Regions from separate parts of the Bacillus sp. AFS053548 genome, predicted to be linked through region 3. Evidence: predicted binding sites of a transcription regulator. Region 3 holds the regulator's gene; each other region holds the start of a gene.
The links. Region 3 encodes Rex, which represses fermentation and respiration genes when NADH is low (regulators of the CRP and FNR family bind a similar motif). Its sites were predicted from a motif close to TTGTGAAATATTTCACAA; they were not measured.
Positions count from the first base shown of each region.

Region 1 (5,162 bases), on a different contig from region 3:
ATGATAATACCTACATTGTTTTCTTCTAAGTTTTGTGCTAGTCCCATAACGCCGTTAGAGAACTCAACTAGCTCTCCAGACATACATTGGTCAAGACCATGAGCACGAGCGATACCGTCACCAACTTGGATAACTGTACCAACATCACTAACTTCTATTTCAGTTTGGTAATTTTCGATTTGCTTTTTAATCAGCGCACTGATTTCTTCAGCTTTGATGCTCATGCATTTCACCCCTATCTACAAACTATTTTGCGATTAATTCACGTTCAATTCGAACAAGTTTATTTTTTAAACTGCCGTCAAAAATACGGTTTCCAACACGAACTTTATAACCACCGATTAAAGATGGGTCAATTTCGTTTTTCAAACGTATTGAGTTTTTACCTAATTTAGAAGCGAATAACGCTCCAATTTTATCTAGTTCTTCAGAAGACATTGCCGTCACAGAGTAAACTGTTGCATCTGCAATATTACGAGTTTCATTCGCAATTTTTACATATTCAGTTACTAAGTTAGAAATAGTGCTCATTCGTCCACGATCAACTAATAAGCATACTAGATTTAATACCGTTTCAGAGATTGAAGCAAACGTGTCATTTAAGACAGACTTTTTGCTTTCTTTTGTGATTCCAGGGTGTTGTAAAAACTTATTTAATTCTAAGTTTTCTACATACTCCTTTTTCACTACTTGTAAGTCATGTTCAACAGTTTCTACTAAATTTTGTTCAGTAGCTAATTCAAAAAGAGCGTTTGCGTAGCGTTTTGCAACTAATTCGTTACTCATTTAGCTTCGCCTACTTCTTTAAGATATTGATCAAAAATAGCAGATTGGTCTTCAGACTTCACTTCTTTTTCAAGTACTTTAGAAGCGATTAATACAGATAATGAAGCAACTTGTTGTTGAACTGATTGTACTGCAAGCTCTTTTTCACGAATAATTTCACGTTTAGCGCTTTCTTTCAAGTTTTCAGCTTCTGCTTTAGCTGCGGCAACGATTTCTTCACGTTGTACATCAGCTTGCTTTCTAGCTTTCTCAAGAAGCTCACGAGCTTCAGTTCGAGCAGCAACTAACTCTTGCTTTTGCTCTTCAACTAGTTTCATTGCATCAGCGTTGTTTTTCTCAGCTGAGTCTAATTGATTAGCGATGTGATCTTCACGTTGTTTCATAATTCCCATTACAGGTCCTAATGCATACTTACGTAATAAAGCAAGTAGGATTAAGAATATCACTAATTGAAACGCTACATCGCCCCAAGGTATACCATGTCCGTTTGCTTCACCGATTACGAATAATGAACCGTTTAACACAAGCCTTCACTCCCTTCGAGGGTATCATTTAATAATTTTTCTTTTTTTTATAACATAGCCTAGGACTCTTACCGACCTTAGCTTTACTTTCAAAATTCAATCTTTACAACAAAAGTGTCATAAAGGAATGGCGAAGTAAATGTGAACACAAACTTCGCCATTTTTTAACTGCTTGTATAAATCTTAAGCTTTACCAAATGCCATGAATGCGATAACTACCGCGATGATTGGAAGTGCCTCAACTAATGCAACCCCGATGAACATTAAAGTTTGAAGAGTTGAACGTAATTCTGGTTGACGAGCAACACCTTCTACTGTACGTGATACAATTAAACCGTTACCAATACCTGCACCTAGTGCACCTAAACCTATTGCGATTGCCGCTGCTATTAAAGCCATTTTAAATTTCCTCCTTCTTAATCATAAGAAATATATTTTTTTTTATAATTTTTATCTAACTACCAATTTTAATGAGCAGATTAATGCTCGTCCGCCACTTTATGTGACAAGTAAACCATTGTTAACATTACGAAGATAAACGCTTGGATTGAACCAACGAATACAGAGAATCCCTGCCATACGATCATTGGTATTGCCGCTGCAATTGTCCAAAGAACGCCTTCTCCTGCGCTTGATGCATAAGCATGTGTACCCATTGTTGCAAGTAAACCTAGTAAGATTTCCCCCGCGTAAATGTTACCGTAAAGTCGAAGACCTAGCGTTAATGTGTTTGCTAATTCCTCAATAATTTTTAATGGGAATAAGAATGGCATTGGTTGGAAGAATGTTTTACCATACGCTCCAAAACCGCGCATCTTAATACCATAATAATGTGATAAACCAACTATAAAGATTGCTAATGATAAAGTAATGACTGGGTCTGATGTAGGTGATTTCCAAACTGAGTTTCCATCGAATGAGATATCGAATGGTAGACCTAACATATTTGAAACAAATATGTACATAAGTAATGTCACACCTAGTGTAAGGAAGCGACCACCAGTTTCCCAATCCATTGTACTGTTGACAATGCCTTTAACGAAATCTATAACCCACTCTAAAAAGTTTTGCTTTCCTGATGGGCGTATTTGTAGACTTCTTGCGCATGTTACTGCGATGATAAAGACGATTACTGCAGCAATGGTAGTCATTAGAACATTTGTTAACGTAAAATCTAAACCAATAAATTTAAAACCATAAGTGCCGTGTTCCAATTTATTCACCTCTCTTCCTTGCAAAAGACGTTTGTTGTAATGCAAAATGTATCATAATGACAAGATGTCCTGTCATTAGTCCCGCAGTTAGTGCCGGTATGCTCACAAAATTTTCATACCGAAGCGCGATGACCATAGCTAGAGCCACCGCTGAAAGACAAATTACAGTACCTAAAGATCGAACTTTTTGTTGCTTTAAAACTCGGTCAAAAAAGGTATTTATCTTTCTGTGTAGAATCCATATACAATAAAAACTAGTTACTGTTCCGAGAATATAGCCTGTGAAAATTGTTTTATAGTCGGTAAATGCCCAACCTAAAACAGCTAAAGCAATGATATACAACATATCTCGTGTGAATCGTCTAAAATTATCTTTTTGCATGTAACTAGTCCCCTGGTGTAAATTGTTTTACTAATTTAAGCGTGCCGTAGATTCCAGTAAATAATCCTAACAGTAAAAAGATGATCATAAATACTGGTACTGGCCAATTAAAAAATGAATCAATCCATCTTCCTAAAAAGATGCCTATGAGAATAGAACCGACAAGCTGAGCTAGAATGGAAGACATGAGTGCCATTGCTTTAAGAGGATGTTGATTGTTGTTTTTCATACAAAATCCCTCCATGTCAATTTTCATTCTCAAAAAATTGCCAAAAGTCTTATCATGGTTAATTCTACAACAAATATCTGCTAAAATCTCTAAACATTGAAAACGTTCACAAATTGTTCACAAAACGTTCAAAAAATTTTAATAACATAGTATTTACATACAATGAAAACCCTTTTAAACATTCATGTTAAGCATACAATATGTTACAAAAATGTGTCAATTACCTAAATTAAAAAACTATTAAAAATTACTTACCAATTTTTAGTCTTCAACATAAATTTTAGCGACATTGACGTAAGATTCCGTTGCACTTTCATATTGTTTACGTTTATAAAAGATCACAAACTTATAAATTCCACTTTTAGGAAAGTCTTTTAAAACTAGTTCCTTCTTGATAATTCCCCTCTTACTATTTTCCTGTTCATCAATCACACCTAACAAACGGAATGTTTCTGATTCAAAAACAGCAATTTTGTATTCCTCAACTTTACTTGGTAAATAAAGTTCATATTTATAGCGATTTTTACCTTTTACTCTACCAAAGTGAAATCCCATTACTGAGGGAAAGTTCGGTTCTCCTTGCAGTAATAAAAACGGCATTCTTAGATTTTCATCATCATTTGTACTGAACGTAATTGCCCCATCATAAAATCCATCTCTTAATACTTTCGCATCAACTGTTGCATTAAGATTAATCTTTTTGCTAGCGTGCGCTGGAATTGTAAAAGGCTTAGGTAATACCCATTGTATTCCAGTGGCTGGCTGATTATTTATAGCTGTAACTTGTTTTGGCATATTTGATTTATTAGAAATTCTTACGACAAAATCTTTCTTTACTTGTAAATCCGTTTTTCTCGTTACTCCTAAAGATAAAGATGTCGGGAATAATGTTGTCTCAGTCTCAAGTGCTTTCTCAATATCTAATCTTCCAGCCCCTTGTTCGTACGCATGATACATCTTTTTATTATTCTTATATAATGGTGTTGCTGTATTGACTAGCACACTTTTTAAATCCTCCATACTCCAATCTGGGTGCAATTGTTTTACTAGAGCAGCTGCTCCAGCAACGTGTGGACTTGCCATACTCGTACCTTGAAGTGCTAAATACCCACCTGGAATTGTACTTTTAATTTGTACACCTGGAGCTAATAAATCTGGCTTCATTTGCCAAGTACCTGTTACCGGCCCTCTAGAGCTGAAGTCCGCTAGAATATCTACCTTCTTTTCATGTCCAGTTTTAGCTTCCACTTTATTTTTTTCAATGATTTTCTTAATCATTAAGCCTTCTTTTCTTGAAATAGTCGCAGCTGGAACAGTAAATTTACCTTTAATTTGTCCGATGAAATTTCCATCAATATTATTAAAGACAATAACAGCTTTAGCACCAGCATCTTGAGCATTTTTCACTTTATCAGTGAATGTAATTTTTCCTCTTTCAAGCAAGACAATTTTGTCTTTTACTCTTTTTAAATCACGCTTTTCTCCATACTTCTTAAATACAAATCGCCCATTTAAACCTTTACCCCATTTAGCAGATCCGATCATAGGACTAATAATTGTCTCTTTATTTTTCACATGTATAGATGGGAAAAGAACAGGTGGATAGCTCGCACCAACTGTTAAAGCCTTTGATGCAGTTGCGGGAGAACCGACAGTCCATAATCCTGGTCCAGAGTTTCCTGCAGCCGTAATTGCTAGTACACCCTTCTCTACTGCCTTATCTAACGCAATACTTGTCGGCCAGTCTGGACCGTTGACATCATTACCTAGTGATAAATTAATAATATCTACTTTATCCTTCACTGCTCGCTCAATTGCAGCCATAACCGTTTCGGATGTACCAACGCCACCTGGACCAAGAGCACGGTATGCATAGATTGTTGCCTTAGGAGCAACGCCTTTTCTTTTTCCATTAGCCGCTATTACACCAGCTACATGAGTACCATGAAATGTACTTTTTTCTTCAAGTTTAGTTTCCATTGGGTCTTTGTCTAAATCAATCGTATCGTACCCGCCACCATAATTTG
Region 1 is NZ_NUHI01000005.1:208,314-213,475, forward strand. Features, by position in the region: gene atpA (F0F1 ATP synthase subunit alpha) at 1-224, opposite strand, end outside; gene CN946_RS02825 (F0F1 ATP synthase subunit delta) at 247-786, opposite strand; gene atpF (F0F1 ATP synthase subunit B) at 783-1,286, opposite strand; gene atpE (F0F1 ATP synthase subunit C) at 1,494-1,709, opposite strand; gene atpB (F0F1 ATP synthase subunit A) at 1,790-2,461, opposite strand; gene CN946_RS02845 (ATP synthase subunit I) at 2,526-2,906, opposite strand; gene CN946_RS02850 (AtpZ/AtpI family protein) at 2,911-3,135, opposite strand; gene CN946_RS02855 (S8 family serine peptidase) at 3,397-5,162, opposite strand, start outside.
Region 1: the regulator Rex is predicted to act here: its motif matches at 3,241-3,258, upstream of CN946_RS02850 (AtpZ/AtpI family protein).

Region 2 (5,162 bases), on a different contig from region 3:
GTATTGCAAATTCACCTGAGCATGTATCCAATATCATGCAAATGGCATTTATTTGCAGATATCTTGAAAGGATTGCAGATTATGCAACAAATATTGCAGAGAATATTTATTATTTAGTTAAAGGGAAACATTATTTATTAAATCAATAATATAAGACTATAGTTTATAACAGTTAAATAAATTAAAAGGGTGTTCAGACAAAATTTACCTGAATGCCCTTTTGTCATATTTATGTAATATTAAGCATACTTCTTTAACTAGTATAAGATATTGAGGTGGTAATAAATGAAGGTTGTTATTTTAGCTGGAGGATACGGTCAAAGGCTTTTACCAATTACTAACAACATTCCTAAGCCACTATTACCAATCGCAAATAGAGCAGCAATTGAGCATTTAATATTACATTTAACTAGACTTGGGTTTAAAGAATTTATCATTCAGCTTCATTATATGTCCCAAGCAATAATCGAGACGATCAATGCAATGAAATTAAAAAATGTTTCAATTGATTATATTATAGAAGAAAAAAGTTTAGGGTCTGCTGGCTGTTTAAGACTATCTAAGCATTTTCTTCATGAACCCTTTCTATTAGTGAATGGTGATATTTTATTTGACGGTGATATTAGAGATTCATTAAAAACTCATTTAGAAAGTAAAAGTAGATTCTCTATGTTTGTAAAACAAGTTGATAAGTGTGGATCATACGGAAATGTAAAAGTAAAAAATGGACAAATAATCGATTTTATTGAAAAGCCGAATGAAGGTAGTGAAATTAGTAAATTAGTTAATACGGGAATTTATATTATGAATCCTGAATTATTATATCAAATTCCAGAAAATCGTTATTTTGACATTAGTAATGATCTGATTCCTTTAATGTTAAAAAATAATATCTGTTTAAATGCTTTTCATTTAAAAGGTTATTGGATTGATTATGGGACACCTAGAAGATTTGCAAAGCTGAATGTAGATTGGATTGAAGAGAAATTAAACTTACCTATTCCTGCTGTTCAAATATTACCAAGAATCTTTTTAGGTGAGCATGTAACGATAAATAATAATGTTAAGATTGTTTCTCCCGTTATTATTGGGAATGATGTTACGATTGAGGAGAACTGTGTAATTGGCCCATATGTGTCGATTAGTTCTAATATTCGAATCGATCAAGGCAGTGTTTTACATCATCAAGCTGTCTTTCAAAAATATACTCTGAATTATGAGAATAGGTTTGTACATAATTCAATAAAAAAAATATCAAAAGAAATACATTGAATCAATAAAAACTATGGAAATTATCGCGAAAGAATGTTATTATATACAAGTCTGATTATGTCACTATGTCAGGAGGGAAAATAAAATGCGCGTAAATATTACATTAGCATGTACAGAATGCGGAGATCGTAACTACATCACTACTAAAAATAAACGTAATAACCCAGACCGTCTTGAGCTTAAAAAATATTGCCCAAGACTTAAAAAAGTTACAGTTCATCGCGAAACAAAATAAACAGTAGGAATTTTCCTACTGTTTTTTTTATATTTAAATACTTATAATTTTAATTAGAATACATATCAATAAAACTTTTTACTTAAGAAAACTCGATCCTGACCTAAGGAGGCCAATATTATGGAAAAAAAAGAAATTAGAAATTCTATGATGAAAAACTTGAAAAATATTTCAGTATCGGATAGAGACGAAAAGTCACAACAGATTATAGAAAAATTATTAAATATAGAACAAATGAAGAGTGCAGAAATTATAGCAACAACGATGCCTATGGAGCATGAAATAAATACTAAGTATTTAATCACTGCTTGTTGGGAAATGAATAAATCAGTTCTTGTGCCTAAATGCAACCATGAGACTAGAAAAATGCATTTTTACAAAATCAATTCATTTGATGATTTAAAGAAAGGTTATTTTGGAATACAAGAGCCGATAGAAGAAAAATGCGAGGAAATAAGAAAAGAACTTATTGATTTAATAATTGTGCCTGGAGTAGCATATACAAAAAATGGTGAACGACTAGGATATGGTGGTGGTTATTATGATCGTTACTTAGAAGATTATAATAAACAACTCTTGGCCTTAGCTTATGACATTCAAATCATTGATGAACTACCAACAGAAAAACATGATATTAAAATGCCGTTGGTTTTAACAGAATCAAGAATAATAGAAGCAATTTAATAAGTGCATAATGTGACACGATTTGTTTGAAAATAGATAAGACTTAATTAAAGTCTTATTATAATCAAATTTGTACACGACTAATATTGTAACAAATTTGTAAAAAGTTTCACAAACTTTGAGTGGAAATACATATATAATATAGAAGTCACAATTACTTACACTTTTATAACACAAATGAGGTGGATATTATGTTACACAAAGAAATAAATCGTGTCGCACTTATCGGAACAGGAGCAGTTGGAGCTAGCTATGCTTTTGGTATGTTAAATAAAGGTGTTGCCGAAGAATTAGTTATGATTGATTTAAATAAAGATAAAGCGGAAGGGGACGCAATGGATTTAAGTCATTGTTTGCCTTTTGTAGATTCTAGAACAAAAATTTGGGCTGGAGATTACAGCGATTGTAAAGATGCGAGTTTGGTCGTCATTACAGCTGGAGCAGCTCAAAAGCCTGGAGAAACTCGTTTAGATTTAGTTGCAAAAAACTGCGCTATTTTTAAAGGGATAGTTGGAGAAATTATGGCTTCAGGATTTGACGGTATCTTTTTAATTGCCACAAATCCGGTAGATATTTTAACTTATGCAACTTGGAAATTTTCAGGATTACCAAAAGAAAGAGTGATTGGATCTGGAACAAGTTTAGATACTGCACGCTTTAGATATATGCTTGGCGATTATTTTAATGTTGATGCAAGAAATATCCATGGATATATTATCGGTGAACATGGTGATAGTGAACTACCAGTTTGGTCTAAAACAAATGTTGGTACCTCACCAGTACACCATGTATTAAAGAAAAATCCAAAATACAGCCAAAGAGAGCTTGATGAAATCTTTTTAAATACACGTGATGCCGCATATCACATTATAAAGAAAAAAGGTGCAACATACTATGGAATTGGAATGGGCTTAGTTAGATTAACAAAAGCGATTCTAAAAAATGAAAATAGTATTATTACGGTTTCTGCATATTTAGATGGACAATATGGAGAACACGATATATATATTGGCGTTCCAGCAGTAATTAATCGTGGTGGAATTCGAGAAGTTGTTGAACTAGATTTAAATGAATTAGAACAACGTCAGTTTAAAAACTCCGTAGACACATTAAGAAAAACGATGGAACCTATTTTATAAACTTGTACAAATAATACCTCTTTCTATTTGAAAGAGGTATTATTTGTTAGAGTGTTGAAATATATAATGGTCAATCGAGAAAACGTGCATTAGAATTATGTGTTAATTTTTAGAAAAACAATTTCGAATGATTAGTCTATAGATTAAAGTTAGTTATTAATTGATCTACAAACTGTTTATTATACAACTGTTACGTTACTCTAAGTAAAGGCTATTAGATAATAAATTGACAAGATTATTTTTCAACAGTGTGAAGACCTCTTTCTATTTGAAAGAGGTCTTAGTGTATAGATTCTTTGAAAAATATGCCATCTTTTAATATTGTGAAAGTAACAAAAAGAATTAAGGAGGTAATTTTGAAAAAAATAAATAGTAAGTACGCATGGATATTAATAGTAATATTCATTATTGGACTAGCTCTATTTTTTGGAAACCAAAATTATTTTAATCATCATCTAAAAAAGCCTAAACAGACTTCGTTGAAATTTCCTAATTACGATGATACAGCGATCGAAGCTGAGAATGGATTATTAGCTGTAACGAATCCTACATCTAATTTAGTATTAGTTAATAAAGAAAGGAAGCTACCAGATGGGTATGAACCGCCAGACCTAGTTTATCCAATCGTTCCTTTACATGGTGTAAACAAAGATAAGACATTAATGAGAAAAGAGGCAGCTCATGCTTTAGAAAAATTATTTGAAAGAGCAGAAGCAAATGGCATAAAGCTTACTCCAGTTTCCGCATATCGCTCATTTGATCGACAAAAAAGCTTGTATAATTATTATGTACAAATTCATGGTGAAGATTGGACCCAATCTTTTAGTGCTGTGCCTGGTACAAGCGAACATCAAACTGGTTTATCAATAGATGTATCATCTCCAAATTTCGGTAACAAGCTTGAACAAGGATTTGGAGAAACGAAAGAAGGAACTTGGCTTGCAGAACATGCACATGAATTTGGATTTATCATTCGTTATCCAGAGGACAAAGTAGATATTACTGAATACAATTATGAACCATGGCATATAAGATATCTCGGGATAAAATACGCTACATATTTATATAAAAATGATTTAGCTTTAGAAGAAGTAATGAAGCCTAAAAAATAATTATAAATGCCTACAAAATAAATGGTTTGTTTGGTATTTCACATTGACGAGTAATCGTTTCCAACTTATACTTATTACATGTTTATAAAGATAAAATAATAGGAGTTAAGTATGAAATCCGTATATGATATTCAACAATTTCTAAAGAATTATGGCACCTTTATTTATACAGGTGATCGATTAGCTGACTTGATGTTAATGCAAGATGAGCTAAAAGAATTATTTTTAGCGAATATACTTGAAAGTAAAGATTTACAAATTGCTACCATGATATTAAAAAAAGAAATGGATGAAATAAAAAATAAAACGGTTTGAAGAAATCGTTTTTTTTAGAATCTATTGCAAACGATTTCACTGCGAAGGGAGAAGGCATTATGGCTAAAATGATTGTAGGTGTAGATTTAGGTGGTACAAGCATTAAATTGGCATTATTAACAAATAACGGGGAATTCATCGATAAATGGGAAGTACCAACAGATAAATCTGATAGTGGTAAGCATATTCCTAAAACAATTACAATTGCAATTGAAGAAAAACTTAAACAGATGGATAAGACAAAGGAAGATATCGCAGGAATCGGTATTGGAGCTCCAGGTTCGGTTCGATTAGAAGATGGACTTATATTTGCAGCAGTAAATTTAGGGTGGGTTAATTTTCCTTTAAAGGAAATTCTAGAAAAGGAATCAGGTATTCCTGTAATCGTTGATAATGATGCAAATA
Region 2 is NZ_NUHI01000015.1:247,565-252,726, forward strand. Features, by position in the region: gene phoU (phosphate signaling complex protein PhoU) at 1-149, shown strand, start outside; gene CN946_RS09345 (nucleotidyltransferase family protein) at 286-1,272, shown strand; gene rpmG (50S ribosomal protein L33) at 1,358-1,507, shown strand; gene CN946_RS09355 (5-formyltetrahydrofolate cyclo-ligase) at 1,628-2,191, shown strand; gene CN946_RS09360 (L-lactate dehydrogenase) at 2,383-3,330, shown strand; gene CN946_RS09365 (M15 family metallopeptidase) at 3,687-4,442, shown strand; gene CN946_RS09370 (YqgQ family protein) at 4,554-4,757, shown strand; gene CN946_RS09375 (ROK family glucokinase) at 4,814-5,162, shown strand, end outside.
Region 2: the regulator Rex is predicted to act here: its motif matches at 2,289-2,306, upstream of CN946_RS09360 (L-lactate dehydrogenase).

Region 3 (5,162 bases):
TACCAACACGCTCCATTGCTTCAGCAATTAATTGTCCAACTTCTGGATCCGCTGAAGAAATTGCAGCAACTTGTGCGATTGACTCTTTACCTTCAATTGGTTTTGAGATTGTTTTTAATTCTTCGATTGCTACAGCAACTGCTTTTTCGATACCTTTACGGATACCCATTGGATTTGCACCAGCAGTTACGTTTTTAAGACCCTCACGAATCATAGCTTGAGCTAAAACTGTCGCAGTTGTTGTACCGTCCCCAGCAACGTCATTTGTTTTGCTAGCAACTTCAGCAACTAATTTTGCACCCATATTTTCAAATGCATCTTCTAATTCGATTTCTTTTGCGATTGTAACACCATCATTTGTAATTAATGGAGACCCGAATTTTTTCTCAAGAACTACGTTACGTCCTTTTGGTCCTAAAGTTACTTTTACAGCATCAGCTAAAGCGTCTACACCACGTAACATTGCGCGACGTGCTTCTTCACCAAATCTAATGTCCTTTGCCATGAAAATGACCTCCTTATAATATAAAAAATATATTTTTTAATTTAAGTATTTTTATTTTATTAACCTATGATTGCAAGTATATCGTTTTCGCGAAGTACTAAGTATTCAGTACCACCGTACTTAACTTCTGTTCCTGAATATTTAGAGAAGATAATGCGGTCACCTACAGATACTTCTAAAGCTACGCGCTCACCATTTTCAAGTACTCGGCCAGTACCTACTGCAACAACTTTGCCTTCTTGTGGCTTTTCTTGTGCACTACCTGGTAACACGATACCACTAGCAGTTTTTTCTTCAGACTCAACAAGCTCAATTACAACACGATCACCTAATGGCTTTAACATGTGTAATACCTCCTCAATAATCAAATCATTATTTTTTAGCACTCATGTATATTGAGTGCTAACACAATTATTAGTTTAAATAATATCAAAAAATTTTGCAAGCCCGAAGCAGGCACTTTTCTTGTCGAAATTTAATAAGTTTTTTTCTTTACAATCAAAAGTAAAATAAAAAGTGAAAATTTCTTTTAAGAAACAAAAGAAACGAGTAAAATAATGTACGTGTTGTTATAAACCTTTGGGTTATGAAAAATATCAACACAAAGGAGCTAACGTATTGAAAACTAGAGATTTATGGATTTTATTAACGTATGTCGTTCTTCAATATTCAGCGGTATTTGGGGTGCCCTATTTATTAAATAGTAACTTATACGTTGGAGTAGATCAGAAAACAGCTTCTCTTGAAGCGGTGGCATTATGGGGTTGTATTAGTTTCGTAAGTGGATTAATTATTATTCTTATCTTATTACATAAGCCCATTTATGAAGGAATAAAGAATCTAAAAACTAATTATCGTACAATAATAAATTGGGTTATTTTAGGTTACTTCATAACAATGCTAACTCAAATTGTTTGTAATTTAATTTTAATTTATGTATTTGATTTAAATAAGGGCTCAGAAAATACTCAAAATATCATAAACATCGCTAAGCTTAACCCGGCTTTTATTATCATCCCAAGTCTGGTTGCACCAATTTTAGAAGAGATTATTTTTCGACGAATCATTTTTAGAAGGCTTTATAATCGATTACCATTTATTATTTCTGCTGGGATTAGTTCAGCGATCTTTTCGCTTATGCATGGAGACTTGCCCTTCTTTTTATCTTACTTTCTAATCGGTTTTGTATTTTGTTATCTGTATAAACGAACAAACTCAATTATGGTACCAATCTTAACCCATATGTTAATGAACTCTTTTGTCGTTTTTCAGCAGATCAATTTACATTAAAAACCCCCAAGTTTTTGGGGGTTTTTATTTTAATATGAATTTATTGTTGTAAAAAATATGCCAATGTTTGAAGTTCAACTGCTAAGTCTATATGATGAATGCGAATATGTTCTGGTACACTAATTCGTGCAGGTGTGAAATTTAAAATTCCTCTAATATTTTTTCCTTTTAATCGATCAGCTATTGATTGTGCTACAGGTGCAGGAACAGTTAAAATAACGATTTGAATATCTTCATTCATAACTTCCTCTAGATGATCTAGATTATAAACGGGTACTCCACCTATTTCAGTACCTATTTTATTTGGATCAATATCAAATGCCATCTCAATTTTTGTATTATTATTTTTTATAAAATTATAATGTAAGAATGCAGTTCCTAAATTACCAACACCAATTAATGCAACTTTCATAACTTCATGCTGGTTAAGCGCTTTCGAGAAAAAAGTTAATAAATAATTTACGTTATAGCCATAACCTTTTTTACCAAGTGCTCCAAAATATGAAAAATCTCTTCTGATTGTAGCGGAATCTACCTTTACTGCTTCACTTAACTCTGCTGAAGAAACTCTTTGTTTACCTGATAAAGACAAATTCTTTATAAAACGGTAATATAAAGGTAGACGTTTAGCAGTAGCTTGTGGAATTTTAATTTGTTCCGAATCCATTTTTTAATCCCCCACTTACTGTAATTCTTTTTACTATGGTGTGTAATTTGACTTTATTTTAGTAATAAAGTACTTGTTCTAATGTAAAATATACACTATATTTAAGAATTTTGACAGTCTACAGTTACATAGATAAAAAATTTTGCAATGAGGTGTTATCCATGATTCTTTTACAAGTAAATAATGTCTCAAAGTATTTTGGTAGTGACATTATACTTTCAAATATAAAATTAGAAGTTCAAACGAGTGATCGAGTTGCCATTGTTGGACGTAATGGTGCAGGAAAATCTACATTATTGAAAATCATAGCAGGTGAAATATCCTATGATGGCGGTGAAATAAATAAACCTAAAGACGTTACTGTAGGCTACCTAGCCCAAAACTCTGGTTTACAAAGCGATAAAACGATTTGGGAAGAATATTATTCTGTATTTAATCATTTAGTAGAGATGCAGGATAATATGAGAAAATTAGAAGTTAAAATGACTAGGGAGGATGTCTATTCTAATCAAGCCGTTTATGACAAGGTTATGAATGAATATGATCATCTTCAATATACATTCAAAGAAAACGGTGGTTACCAGTTTGAAGCAGATATTCGTTCAATAATTAGTGGTTTAGGTTTTAGTAATGAAGATTACGAAACAAAAATTTCTTCGTTAAGCGGTGGACAAAAGACAAGACTGGCATTAGGTAAGCTATTATTAACGAAGCCTGATTTGTTAATCTTGGATGAGCCTACGAACCATTTAGATATTGACACTCTTAGTTGGTTAGAGCGCTACTTACAGTCATACCCTGGTGCAGTATTAATCGTTTCCCACGATCGATATTTTCTTGATCAAGTTGTTAATATTGTTTATGAAATATCTAACCATAAGCATCAACGATTTGTTGGGAATTATAGTAAGTACCTTGAACTAAAGGCAGCTCAATATGAACAAGAGTTAAAACAGTTCGAAAAGCAACAAGAGGAAATCTCTAAACTTGAAGATTTTGTGCAGCGTAATATTGCGCGTGCTTCAACTACTAAAAGAGCTCAAAGTCGTAGGAAACAATTAGATCGAATGGTTCGATTAGACAGGCCACTTGGTGACGAGTCTTCGGCTAATTTTTCATTTACAATTGAAAAACAAAGCGGTAATGATGTGTTGTCTGTACAAGATTTATTTATTGGCTATGATCGTATCCCAACAATCGATCATACGATGAGATTCGTACTGAATCGAGGGGATAGTGTCGCATTAGTCGGTCCAAATGGTGTAGGTAAATCGACATTACTTAAAACGATTATTGGAGATTTAGAAAAATTACAAGGAACGATTGATTTTGGTGCAAATGTTTCAGTTGGTTATTATGATCAAGAGCAAGCAAAACTAACTTCTAATAAAAGAGTATTAGACGAACTTTGGGATGATTATCCATTAATGGCCGAACAAGAAATTCGAACAATATTAGGGAACTTTTTATTTTCTGGAGATGATGTGACAAAAATTGTTACCTCTTTAAGTGGTGGAGAAAAGGCTAGATTAGCTTTAGCTAAGCTTATGATGAAAAAAGCTAATTTCTTAATTCTTGATGAACCTACTAACCATTTAGATTTAGATAGTAAAGAAGTGTTAGAAAATGCTTTATTAGATTACCCTGGAACGATTTTATTTGTTTCTCATGATCGTTACTTTATGAACAGATTATCCACAAAAACTTTTGAACTAGCAAAAGCAGGATTATCAATTTATTTGGGTGATTATGACTATTATCAATTTAAGAAAAACGAAGCATTTGAAAAAGAACAAGCAGAAAAAGAGGCTACATTATCACAAGTTAAACAATCTTCTCAACCAATTTCTGATTATCAACAAGACAAAGAATTGAAGAAAAAAATCCGTCAAACTCAGCGCCGTATAGAGGAGATTGAAAGTAATATATCGCAATTTGAGCTTGATATAGAGACGATCGAACTAGAATTATGTAAGCCAGAAGTTTACGGTAATTTTCAATTAGTACAAGAATTAACAAATAAGAAAAATGATATCGAAGCTAAGTTAATAGACCTAATGGAAGAATGGGAGAACTTACAAGAGTAATGACTAAACGGATAAGCTTTTTGCTATCCGTTTTTTCTTATCTACATATTTATCCACATATATTCAATTATCATTTAGCTTTTACACAGGTTTATACACATTATCCACAGCAAAACAGTAATGTTATACACAATTTTGTACACATAGTTTAATAAGTTTTTAACAAATAAAAAGTACTTATCCACATTTTATAAAAAAATTGTGAATAAGTACTTCTTACATATTCTCTAAATCCAAACCTGGATTCCCGTTTAATGCCAAATTACCTAGTTTCCCTTGTTTTAAACGGATAAATGCAGCAGCACCAATCATCGCAGCATTATCTGTACAAAGTGATAGTGGTGGTATAACTAATTCTATATTACTCAAAGCATTCATCTCTTCTTGTAATGTAGCTCTCAACCCTTTATTAGCTGCAACTCCTCCGGCTAATAAAACTTGTTTTACATTATATTCTTTTGCAGCTTGAATTGTTTTTGTAACAATTACTTCAATTACACTCTCTTGGAAGCTTGCTGCGACATCAGCTGGTGATACTTCCTCGCCTCTTTGTTCAGCATTATGCATATAATTAATAACTGCTGACTTTAATCCACTAAAACTAAAATCATAG
Region 3 is NZ_NUHI01000031.1:2,726-7,887, reverse strand. Features, by position in the region: gene groL (chaperonin GroEL) at 1-505, opposite strand, end outside; gene groES (co-chaperone GroES) at 565-849, opposite strand; gene CN946_RS16935 (CPBP family intramembrane glutamic endopeptidase) at 1,124-1,795, shown strand; gene CN946_RS16930 (redox-sensing transcriptional repressor Rex) at 1,836-2,462, opposite strand; gene abc-f (ribosomal protection-like ABC-F family protein) at 2,624-4,549, shown strand; gene tsaD (tRNA (adenosine(37)-N6)-threonylcarbamoyltransferase complex transferase subunit TsaD) at 4,766-5,162, opposite strand, start outside.

Region 4 (5,162 bases), on a different contig from region 3:
TGGCGCGATCCTAAGACCGGGGTGCTAATGGGAGGAACTGAATCTAGAACAGATGGCGCAATTGCAGTTTGGTAAAGGAATGATTCAATGATAAATCAATGGAAACTTTTTTTAGCTTTTTTTAGAGTAGGAATGCTAGGTTACGGAGGAGGTCCTTCTTCAATACCACTAATCCACACTGAGGTTGTTGACAAGTATAAATGGTTAAATAAGGATGACTTTTCAGATGTACTAGCAATCGCAAATGCTCTTCCAGGACCAATCGCAACAAAGCTTGCAGGATATGTAGGTTGGAGAACAGGTGGCGTAGTAGGTATGTTAAATGCCATTATCGCAACAACACTACCGACGGTTTTCCTACTTATGTTACTATTATCAACACTAAATCGCTTTAAAGGTGTTGCCTGGGTACAAGGCATGTCGAATGCAGTTGTTCCAGTTGTGGGAGTTATGTTAGCTACTTTAACATGGGAATTTATCGAGAAATCGAAAGAATCTCTTGGGTGGAAAATCACTAGTTTGATCGTGGGAGCTAGTTTTATCCTTTTATATTTTTTAAATGTACATCCGGCTATCTTAATTGGATGTTTAGTTGGATATGCCTTTTTCTCTAAAAGTAAAAATGAAAAGAAGAAGAAGGTGAAGGCATCATGATTTATTGGAAAATATTTTTAGCATTTTTCTTACCAGGCATTTTCGGATACGGAGGAGGGCCAGCTTCGATTCCTCTTATTGAGAATGAAGTTGTTGATAAGTACGGATGGTTAACTTCAGTTGAATTTAGTAACGTACTTGCGCTAGGTAATGCGCTCCCAGGTCCGATTGCTACAAAGATGGCTGGATATATCGGATATGTTGAGGGAGGCGTATTTGGTTCCTTTGTAGGACTATTCGCATCAATCGCACCCTCTCTAATCTTGATGATTGCTTTATTAAGCATATTAATGAAGCATAAAAACTCACCTAAAGTCAAAAAGATGACTTCATTAGTTAGGCCTTTAATCGCCGTTTTACTTGGCATTATGGCCTTTGACTTTTTTAACGATTCATACAATGGGGTAGGTGTTACGCAAACAATTATTATTAGCGTACTTTCCTTATTATTTTTAGAACGTTGGAAAATTCACCCTGCATATGTAATTGGTGGAGCTCTTGTTTATGGTGCAGTATTTTTATCTTAAATTAATGAACAGCTTTTTTGTTTAATCGGAACATTATTGAAGCAATGCCAATTTTGGGTTGCTTTCAATAATGTTTTTTCAATTAATCACTTCAAAGCTAAGGAATAAAAAAGTGGCGACTATTTTATCATAAAAAAGTAACTTAAACAGTAAATGTGAATTATGTCACAAAATAGACAATTTATAGACACGATTTAGACAAATAAGATTAAGTCAAAACCCCTTTAGAAAAGTAAACTATAAGTAACAAGAGTACCATTGAGTGGTTCTCTAAAAATTACTTAATGAATTATTTGTGAAAAAATGTTCAAAGTTTCGCTCGAGCTTAATGGGAATTTTTTTGAAATGATTTTTATCCTAAGGGGGATGTACTGTGAGTGTATTAGAGCTTGCAAGAATACAATTTGGTTCCACTACAATTTTCCATTTTTTATTTGTACCACTTTCAATAGGTTTAGTATTTATGGTGGCAATCATGGAAACATTGTATGTTTTTCGTAATAACGAAGAATATAAAAAGTTAACAAAATTCTTTGGGCACTTATTTTTAATTAATTTCGCAGTTGGTGTTGTGACAGGTATTATTCAAGAGTTTCAATTCGGTATGAACTGGTCTGAATATTCCCGTTTTGTTGGGGATGTTTTTGGAGCACCACTTGCAATTGAGGCACTTTTAGCATTTTTTATGGAATCGACATTTTTAGGAATTTGGATATTTGGTTGGGAAAAACTTAATAAAAAAATTCATTTAATGTGTATATGGTTAGTTGCTTTCGGAACGTTAATGTCTGCGTTTTGGATTTTAGCAGCCAATTCTTTCATGCAGGAGCCAGTAGGCTTTGCGATTAAAAATGGTCGTGCAGAAATGACCGACTTCTTAGCAATCATAACAAATCCACAACTTAAAGTTGAGTTTCCTCACACAATTGCTGGAGCATTAGCAACTGGAGCGTTATTTGTTGCTGGTGTAAGTGCATATAAAATCTTAAAAAAGCAGGAAACAGAATTATTTAAAAAAGCGTTTAATCTTGCAATGGTGTTCGCGCTAATTGCAGGAATTGGTGTTGCATTTAGCGGACATTCTCAAGCGAAGCATTTAATGAAAACTCAGCCGATGAAAATGGCTGCAAGTGAAGGACTATGGGATGATAGTGGAGACCCTGCAAGCTGGATGGTCTTTGGTCTGATTGATTCGAAAAAGAAAGAAAATAAATACGAGGTAGACGTACCATATTTATTAAGTTATCTAGCTTATGAGAAGTTTGAGGGTAAAGTACCTGGTATGAATACGTTACAAAAGCAGTACGAGAAATTATATGGTCCTGGAAATTATATTCCACCAGTTAATACAACCTTCTGGAGCTTTAGAATTATGGCAGGAGCAGGAATGGTTATGATTTTAATGTCGATGCTAGGTTTATATTTTAGCTATCGTAAAAAATTAGAATCAAAAAATCTATTCTTAAAGGCATCAATTTTACTAATTTCTTTACCGTTTATTGCAAATACAGCTGGATGGGTTATGACGGAAATAGGCCGCCAACCATGGACTGTATTCGGTTTAATGACTACTGCTGCATCAGTATCACCAAATGTTTCAAAAGGATCACTCATTTTCTCAATCGCAACTTTTACAACTATGTATGCAATTTTAGCAGTTGTTTTAGTTTACTTGTTTGTGAAAGAAATTAAAAAAGGAACACATCATGTTGAAACTGAAAAGGTTCCTACGGTCGATCCGTTTGAAAGGGAAGTGACAATTGTATGATTGAGTTAAATGAATTATGGTTTTTACTCGTAGCAGTTTTATTTATAGGGTTCTTCTTCTTAGAAGGCTTCGATTTTGGTGTAGGTATATCTACAAAGCTACTAGCCAAAAATGATACTGAAAGAAGAATTTTAATAAACACAATTGGACCGTTTTGGGATGCAAATGAAGTGTGGTTATTAACTGCAGGTGGAGCAATTTTTGCAGCATTTCCAAATTGGTATGCAACGATGTTTAGTGGTTACTATATTCCGTTTGTATTTGTACTAATGGCATTAATCGGACGTGGTGTTGCTTTTGAATTTAGAGGCAAAGTTGAAAGTTCTAAATGGTCAAAAGCTTGGGATTGGGTCATTTTCTTGGGAAGTTTATTACCACCATTTTTATTCGGTGTATTATTCTCAAGTATCCTTAGAGGAATGCCAATCGATCAAAATATGAATATCTCTGCTGGTTTTACAGATTACGTAAATTTATTCACAGTAGTTGGCGGAGTAACGGTGACATTACTATGCCTCTTACACGGATTAATGTTTTTAACATTAAAAACGGTTGGAGAATTAAGAAACCGTGCACGTTCTCTAGCACGTATGGTAATCATACCAGTATTTCTTTTCTTAGTTGCATTTACTGGCATGGCATTTTTTGAAACGGATATGTTTAAAGTAAAAGCACAAATAACAGTTCCACTAATTTTATTAATCGTAGTAAGTTATATTCTTGCTACAATATTCATTTTTAAGAAAAGAGATGGCTGGTCATTTACTATGACAGGCCTTGGAATTGTATTAACAGTCGGGACAATGTTTACTTCTCTGTTCCCAAGAGTCATGATTAGTTCGATCAAAAGTACGTATGACTTAACTGTTTATAATGCTTCATCTGGTCCTTATTCGTTAAAAGTAATGACAATAGTTGCATGTACATTATTACCATTCGTACTAGGTTACCAAATTTGGAGTTATTATGTGTTTAGAAAAAGAGTGGATGAGAAGGATTTGACTTATTAATGGGAAAAGATCTTATTAAATATAAAGGGATTAATCGTTTATTAATAATCCTATCTTTTTTAACAATTATACAAGTAACGGCAATTATTATTCAGGCATATATGCTTTCACAAGCTATTGTCAAATTGTTCAATGGAAAAAATAGTAGCGATATAGTATACGCTACTATTTTCTTCATCCTTGCATTTATCTGTCGTTATATTATTTCTACTATTAAGCAGAAATGTTCAGAGCATTTTGCAGACATTGCTTCATCCGAAATGCAAATGAAAGTTTTAGAAAAGCTTTTTAAACTTGGACCTAGATTTGCAAGAAAATCAGGAACAGGTAATATCGTAACGCTTATTATGGAAGGAACTACACAACTAAGAAATTACCTAGAAATCGTTCCGTTGAAAATGATTAACTTAGCAATTGTCTCGCCAGTAATCGTGATCTATATTTTCTTTGTTGATAAAGTTTCTGCACTTATACTAATCGTAACATTTCCAATCATTATTATTTTTATGATTTTACTCGGTTTGGCTGCTAAAAAGAAATCAAATAATCAATGGAAGGTTTATCGTATATTATCGAACCATTTTACTGATTCATTACGTGGTTTAGAAACACTAAAATTTCTCGGATTAAGTAGAAAACATAATAAAAAAATAGAAAGTGTAAGTGAAAGATACAGAGAAGCAACGATGGGCACGTTAAAAGTAGCTTTTTTATCATCATTTGCACTAGATTTATTCACAATGCTGTCAATCGCTACAGTTGCTGTCTTTTTAGGACTTCGTTTGATTGACGGAGTAATTTTATTAGGCCCTGCACTAACAATTTTAATTTTAGCTCCTGAATATTTTTTACCAGTTCGTGAGGTTGGAGCTGATTATCATGCAACTTTAAATGGTCAAGAAGCTGGGAAAGCAATGCAAGATATTTTAGATGAGCAAGAATTTAAGGTTCAAGAAATTGCTCCTCTATCAGACTGGAATCATGCTAGCGAAATTAATTTAAAAGATATATCAGTAAGACCCGAAAAAGAAGGTCAAACGATATTATCAAATATAAATATGAGTATTAAAGGGTTTCAAAAAATTGGGATTGTTGGAGAAAGTGGTTCTGGTAAGTCAACGCTTATTGATTTAATAGGTGGATTTTTAGAGCCAGCAAATGGTACTATTCAAATTTCTGGTGAAGAGGTATCACATCTGCAAA
Region 4 is NZ_NUHI01000011.1:22,689-27,850, reverse strand. Features, by position in the region: gene ggt (gamma-glutamyltransferase) at 1-75, shown strand, start outside; gene CN946_RS06285 (chromate transporter) at 91-654, shown strand; gene CN946_RS06280 (chromate transporter) at 651-1,181, shown strand; gene CN946_RS06275 (cytochrome ubiquinol oxidase subunit I) at 1,555-2,949, shown strand; gene cydB (cytochrome d ubiquinol oxidase subunit II) at 2,946-3,959, shown strand; gene cydD (thiol reductant ABC exporter subunit CydD) at 3,959-5,162, shown strand, end outside.
Region 4: the regulator Rex is predicted to act here: its motif matches at 1,335-1,352, upstream of CN946_RS06275 (cytochrome ubiquinol oxidase subunit I).